One region of the Vibrio metoecus genome, then DNA from elsewhere that is predicted to be linked to it. Evidence: predicted binding sites of a transcription regulator. Region 1 holds the regulator's gene; the other holds the start of a gene.

Evidence for each region. Region 1 encodes PurR, which represses purine synthesis genes. Its sites were predicted from a motif close to TNANGNAAACGTTTNCNTNA; they were not measured.
Region 2: the regulator PurR is predicted to act here: its motif matches at 1,844-1,863, upstream of purT (phosphoribosylglycinamide formyltransferase 2).

What each region holds. Positions count from the first base shown of each region.
Region 1 covers NZ_CP035686.1:1,005,342-1,009,097, forward strand. The annotation lists gene EPB59_RS04685 (TfoX/Sxy family DNA transformation protein) at 1-579, opposite strand, end outside; cyclic di-GMP riboswitch class I at 694-779, opposite strand; gene purR (HTH-type transcriptional repressor PurR) at 938-1,948, opposite strand; gene torD (molecular chaperone TorD) at 2,301-2,963, opposite strand; gene torR (two-component system response regulator TorR) at 3,188-3,756, shown strand, end outside.
Region 2 covers NZ_CP035686.1:1,524,734-1,528,489, reverse strand. The annotation lists gene EPB59_RS06880 (thiopurine S-methyltransferase) at 1-508, shown strand, start outside; gene purT (phosphoribosylglycinamide formyltransferase 2) at 600-1,775, opposite strand; gene EPB59_RS06865 (AEC family transporter) at 1,928-2,803, opposite strand; gene cdd (cytidine deaminase) at 2,962-3,756, opposite strand, start outside.

The DNA.
Region 1 (3,756 bases):
TCTTAGTAGTTCGTCACGACGATTTTGTGGGATCACTGACCAATGTTTACCTTCGATTGCCCCCTCTAAAGCCCATAACAGCTCAAGACTAACCTCTGCCGAATGGGTACGTTGAATGGCTTTATACGCTTCAACAGAACCGAAAGAGTGTAGAGACTCAACGCTTTCGATACCGGCTTTTTTGAGCATTCTTTCCGTTGCTAAACGCAAGTTGGGAAGATCTTTCAAACGGTCAGGCTTCGCTTGTGCTTGTGTTTCACGTTCGGTCTTAGCGACCTCAAGCGCAATACGAGCTTCACTTAGGATAGAGGTTGGATTACTCCAACAATCATCAGGTAGAGCGTAGTACTTAGTGACGACGGGGAAACCACGCTTTTTGTAAACATAAGGTTCATAACCTTGCTGCTTGAACTTTTCGATTGTGGCATCGTCTGCACGGATGTGCAGAGTATCGTTAACCACAAGCGCAAACATAGTTTCGTCGACGAAAATACCAAAGCCACCAAACATTGAACGAGATTTCACACGTCCTAGCTGCTCAAAGAGCCGCATTGAATCTTTTAATACTGGTTTATCCATGCTGTTAGTCTCGGAGTATTGTTACATACGCCACCAAATCAGGTCCGAGAAAATTAGCAAAAGCATGCAACTGCCGTGTCAATGATGAGTCAACATAGTGTATGCATTTTTGCCATCGGTAACCCCGCTACCTACCTATGTTCTGGTTTAGGCCGGAGGCTTTGCGTCCCATTCTTTCAAATGGTTTGCCCTGTGCGTGACATTTTTCCTGATAAAAAATAACCAAACTTGGGTCATTCTCACATACTGATATTTCAATTGTGAGAATGAGCCATGTTAATAATACTCGCTCTACATTAGTTTTGTCATATTTATGTGACAAGCTTTCAAATATAGGCTCTGTGAATTGTCAAGAAAGTTAGGATTTTGTCAAGTCTTTCACAGTGTCGCGTTCGACGATCTCAGGATGCATCTCGAAAATTCGGCGCTCGTGTTCTTTATCTTTAATACGCTCTAACAGAATTTCGAACGCATTTTTACCCACACGACGCTTAGGTTGGTGCACTGTGGTCAGTGGTGGAGAGAAGTATTCGGCCAGTTCGATATTATCGTAACCAATCACGGATATTTCTTCAGGAACACGAATCCCTTTTTGTTGCAAACGGCTCATTAGACCTAATGCCATGGTGTCGTTGAAGCAGAATACGGCAGTTGGGCGCTTATCCATAGCAATGATTTTGTCGGCGGCAAGGACTGCGGTATCACACTCAAAATTACCTTCTAGAATCCAATCTTCATTCACGGGTAAGTGCGCTTCAGCCATCGCTCGGCGGAAACCTTGAATACGCTCTTGGCAAGCGGCTTTGACAAAATGACCACTTAAACAGGCAATATCGGTATGTCCACGATCCGTCAGATATTTGGTCGCGAGATAGCCACCTTCCTCTGAGTTATCGATGATTTTATCAGCGTGCGACGTTTCTGGGCCCCAATCCATGATTACTTTTGGAATGTCTTTGTGAGCGTCGAGCATTTCCTGCAGCTCTTGAGTCAGGTCAGAGCACATGACTAAAATGCCATCCACACGTTTTTCGGCCAGCATGCGAATATAATCACGCTGCTTTTCATAGATGCCGCCCGTGTTACACAGAATCAAAGTATAACCTTGACGGTAACAGTAGCTTTCCACACCATCGATCACTTCCGAGAAAAACAGGTTTGTTGATTGAGTCACTAGCATGCCAATGGTGCGTGTAGTGTTGCACTTCAAACTACGTGCGACCGCACTCGGTGCATAGTTGAGTTGCTTAACCGCTTCCATCACTTTCTCTTGGGTGGTTTCTGCCACAAAGCGAGTTTTATTGATAACGTGAGAAACGGTGGTGGTAGACACGCCTGCAAGGCGCGCCACATCTTTAATCGTAGCCATAGAGTGTTCCTGTCGATGACTGCTGATGCCAGCGAATGTTATTGGTTAATTAAATCAGCAGAAGTAAGGCGAGACTGAGCGAATCTTCACACTCTGTGCGGCGAGGAACTACATATACCGTACGTAAAGCGCTTCAATCATCATGCCTAAAGTAATAAAAATACAAAAACCGCCAAGAAACAGCGGTTTACATTTTTATTCGTTTTTATCGTTTGCGGGTGGATTTTAGACTGCAAATGTATCCGCCGCAACGAAATTCATTCATCAAACTTTAAGTTCTTTCACAATTGATTTGTTTATGCCCCTGGCTTTTTGCAATGGTAAAGTTAGGGGCATAAAAATAGACGTGTTGTTATTGAATGCGCTGACCTAGTTCATCGATGTAACGTTGATCTTGCTGTAAAAATGCCAACGTTAACCGAGCTGCCGCCGCGTAAAAACCAAACGCATCAAACTGAGTACAACGTTCAACAAAAAGGGGTAACCAACTCAATAAGTGTTGAGTAATGAAATCAGATTGTGTCTTGAGAGCTGAGTTAACCTCGGAGCCTTCTTTATTCGGGGTATTGCTGATAACAAGATGCGCAAGAAAGTCGAGTTGAATCGCGAGATGATCGGCGGGCTCATTAAGGTTCGGATCCACATTCACGTTATAGTGGCTGAGTAATTCACGCATGAGTTGTGCGGGCTTGCCATTGAGTAATCCTTTGTCTGTGTAGACAGATGCATAGGGTAACGCTGAGTCACGATCGGACTTTAAAAATAGATCGCAAAAATCAGCGGCAAGTTCCAACTGTGCATCTTGGCGATCTTGCAAGCGATTGAGTGCATCGATCAAACTTTTCACTTCCATCGCTAAGCTTTCCTCATCGGCAAGTGCGGTTAAGAAAGTACGGATTTCAACTGAGTGATAATGGGCGATATCTTGTTCAGTCAGTTCTTTAAAAAAGAGACTCGAAAGCCACCAATAAATTTCTGCGCGTTTTTCATTGAGGATATTCAGTTCTTGGATCATGTTTGCTCTCCCAATCGATTGACGCGTAGTCTAAACCATAAAAATGAACAGCAATCATGCAAAATATGACAGTTTGTGAAAAGAAAAGAATACGTTGTTAATCTGTTAAATAAAGCTTGCGTTGTATCAAGGAAAGGTGAGTTTTCTCACGATATTTCTCGAGTTATTAACAAATATGAATAGAATGAGTGAGCGATAAATCCCGTTATTTAAAATGGTGCACTATGAGTTATCACGTACTTGTGGTTGAAGATGACCTCGTCACCCGTAGTAAGTTAAGCGGTTACTTTCAAAATGAAGGTTACCAAGTAACAGAAGCGGAAAGTGGCGCACAAATGAGAGAAGCACTTGAGCTCAATGACATCGATTTAGTCTTGCTGGATATTAATTTGCCTGGTGAAGATGGACTGTTATTGACGCGAGAACTGCGTGGCCAGTCGGAGATTGGCATTATTTTAGTGACAGGACGCACAGACAGTATCGATAAAATTGTTGGCCTTGAAATGGGCGCCGACGATTATGTGACTAAACCCGTCGATTTGCGTGAGCTACAAGTTCGAGTGAAAAACTTGTTGTGGCGTATTTCGTTGGCTCGCCGCGATAAATACAGCGAGAAGGCAGACGATACGTTGGTTTACTTTGGTGAGTGGACATTCGATATACAGCGTCGTGCTTTGAGCCGAAATGGTGAGCCGGTGAAACTCACCAAAGCAGAATACGAGTTGTTAGTTGCACTTTCCTCTTATCCTAATCAAGTGCTGAGTCGTGAGCGTATTTTGAACATGATCAGTCA
Region 2 (3,756 bases), 520 kb from region 1:
TGAAGATCTCATCTGGCTTGCTAATCAGCATGACAGTGTGCAAGGGGTTGAACTGAGTCAAATCGCGGTACGTTCCTTCTTTGCAGAGCATTTTTATACCCCGACGGTGACGCGACTCAATGCGCAACATGAGTTGTATCAGTTTGATGAGCTGGCTATTTTTTCCGGCGATTTCTTTACAGCTCCTGTTGAATCAGTGGATTTGGTTTATGATCGTGCAGCCTTGGTAGCCTTACCGGAAGAGATGCGCGCAGACTATGCTCAGCGTTTACTACAACTGCTTAAACCAGGTGGACGAATTTTGCTGGTCAGCATGGACTATGTGCAAACTGAGCTGCCGGGACCACCGTTCTCAGTGCCTGAAGCGGAAATTCGCACCTTGTTTATGGGTTGTGAGGTGCGCAGAGTTTACCAAGATACGAGCATAGATCCGCATTTGAATAAGCGCACACAAGTGGGCTTAAGCCGGTTTGCCGAAGAAGTTTGGGTGATTGAAAAAGGCGAGTGACTCTTACTCTTTGAACGTCACTAAGTAGAAATGAAAAAGCGCGCTGAAAGAGCGCGCTTTCTGATAGTGCTGATAAAGATAGGGAGCTGAATTAGTAATGGATCTTCACGGCTTTCGCACACTCAATCGCGCGATCAGTGGCTTCTTGCGTCGTTTTTCCTCGACTAAGGGCAACACCTAAGCGACGACGACCCGCGATATCTGGCTTGCCAAATAAACGTACTTGGGTGTGAGGAATGCTTAAGGCGTCATCAAGCCCACTGAACTGGATATTCTGTGACTGGCCTTGGCCAAGAATCGCGGCTGAGGCTGATGGTCCATATTGCACGATTTGACCAATCGGTAGACCGGTAAAAGCGCGCACATGCAAAGCGAATTCAGACAGTTCTTGGGAAATCAGCGTCACCATTCCGGTATCGTGTGGACGAGGGGAAACTTCATTGAAGATAACTTTATCGCCTTTCACAAACAGTTCAACGCCAAACAGGCCGTAACCGCCAAGCGCGTTAACCACCTGTTCTGCCACATATTCAGCCGCTTTGATGGCATTCTCTGACATCACTTGCGGCTGCCATGACTCACGGTAATCACCATCTTCTTGGCGATGGCCAATCGGGGCGCAGAAATGCACGCCATCGACAGCACGCACGGTCAGCAGTGTGATTTCGTAATCAAAATCGACAAAGCCTTCAACAATCACACGGCCTGCGCCACTGCGCCCGCCTTGCTGAGCGTACTGCCACGCGGCTTCAATTTGTTCTGGGGTGCGAATAACACTTTGTCCTTTGCCTGATGAGCTCATGACTGGCTTACAAACACAAGGTAGACCAATGGTTTCTACTGCTGCGGCAAAGCTTTCGTAGCTGTCTGCAAATTGATATGGCGAAGTTGGCAAGCCTAATTCTTCGGCGGCTAAACGGCGAATGCCTTCACGGTTCATGGTGAGGCGAGTTGCATTGGCGGTAGGTACAACGTTTAAGCCTTGCGCTTCTAACTCCACTAACTTGCTGGTAGCAATCGCTTCAATTTCTGGAACCACGAAATGTGGCTTTTCTAAATCAATCACTTGTTGTAGTGCATCGGCATCGAGCATATCAAACACGTGGCTGCGATGGGCGACCTGCATGGCAGGCGCATCGGCGTAACGATCACAGGCGATCACTTCAAGGCCAAGACGTTGGCATTCAATTGCCACTTCTTTACCGAGCTCACCAGAACCAAGCAAAAGTACTCGCGTTGCGTTATCCCGAGTCGCTGTCCCAAACATAGACAATCCTTATAATTATTCAGTCAACATTAGCAAAAAACAGCGGCCATGATACTGGAACAAAGCACAAAAGAAAACGTTTGCTTCCCGCTGTAGCCCTTCAGATTAGCTCTTATTGGCGTCAAGTTGATGACAGTTTTATGGCGAAAAAATTAGAGTGAAAGTGCGATAAACAGCAAGATAGGCAGGCTAAATAAACTGAAGAAATTACCAAACAGCACCATAGCGGCAACTTGCGTGGGCTCAATGTGGTAGCGTTCGGCAAACAGGTAGTTCATCACCGCAGGTGGCAACATGGTAAACAGCACCATCATTCGCAGTTGTAGGGGAGGCAGTGGAATGAAAAAGTAAATCAGCGCAAACGCGCAAGCGCCGGTAAGCAGAGATTGTACCGTTGAAACAAGGCCAACTTTGAGTCCGGCTAAGCGCAGATTGATCATTTGTGAGCCGAGCGAAAGCAACATTACAGGGACGGCGGCTTGCCCGAGTAAAGCGGTGGCGTTATACAGTGGCGACCAGACGGAGATACCGCTGAGATGGAGCAGTAAAGCCAGTGAGGATGCTAAAAAGACCGGAGCGGTGAGCACGGTTTTCAACACGCTACCTTTGCTCAGCATGGCCACCCCTAAGCTAATGTGCAGACACATAGAAACCACAAACAGCAACACGGCAGAGGGGAGCGCGGTTTCGCCAAACGCATAAGTAAACAGGGGGATCGCTAAATTACCGCTGTTGCGAAACATGTGCAGTGGAGCCCATGTTTTAAATGACCAGCGACCCAAACGACATATCAGGAGCATTAAAATACCGGGCAGCAATACCGCGACAAGAGCGGCAAGCAACAGAGGTGTTTGCTGCGTATCCAGTGGCATGTTGACCAGTGAAGAAAACACCAACGCAGGCACAAAGGCCTCCATATTGATGCGATTGATCGGGCGAAAATCGGGTTTGAGCCAGAGACCAATCAAATAGCCAATCAAGACTAAGCTCATCACAGGAAAGAGAATGGCAATGATTTGTTCAAACATAGCTTGCGAGAGATACGTGTAAAAAGCGCAAGTTATCAGGCTTTATTCAGAACGTCATGGTAGGTGATGGAAAAGTGTGCGCGTGACATCTTTAGCAAGAGGTTTAGCAAAAGTGTTGGTGCAAAAAAATGAAGAGGCCAGCGGCCTCTTCATTCGGTTTACAGTGATAGATAGGAGAGCGGGATATCAGGATTAATCACTTCCAGTGTAGCCTGTGTATCGGCAAGATGACTGATTTTACCTGTTGTACTTTCTACCAGCGCGGCGGCTTCGATTTCTTCGAATGATTCACCCATCATCATCGCTTGTGCTAAGGCAACTTGTAGCGGTGGCAAACTTGGGTTAAATGCTGCATTTTCGGCATACGCGCCAAGGTAAATCGCACCACTGTGCATTTTCAGTGCGACACCACTGAAGTTTTGGGTATAAGGCGAGTGGCTAATGTTCATTGCACGCAGGGCTTGCTGGATCAACTCTTCATCATCATTAGTGGTTTTACCATGATTGACTGGGCTCATCAGGCCTGAATCGATACCGAGATCGGCAGGGCCAAACGATTCGGGTAGATACTCTTGCAAACTTTTTGCTGCACGTTTTGGAAGCTGGATCTTCAGTGAAGAGGCAGTAGTCAGTTCATTCATAAACTGGCGACAGTGTCCGCAAGGGCTGAAGTTAATGGTAATGTCTGCAACGCCTTTCTCACCTTTCATCCAAGCGTGGCTGATGGCGCACTGTTCTGCATGAACGGTTTGACCTAATTGTGCGCCAGTAAATTCCATATTTGCACCTAGGTAAAGGCGACCAGTTAGGCCTCGCACAATAGCTCCGACATAAAATTCGGAGATTGGGGCAAAAGAGTAAGCGGCGGCAATCGGCAGGAGTGCAACGCGCAGATCGGCATCGTCAAGTCCGGAAAGGGTCAATAATTGCTGGTATTGCTCGGCAGAGAAAGT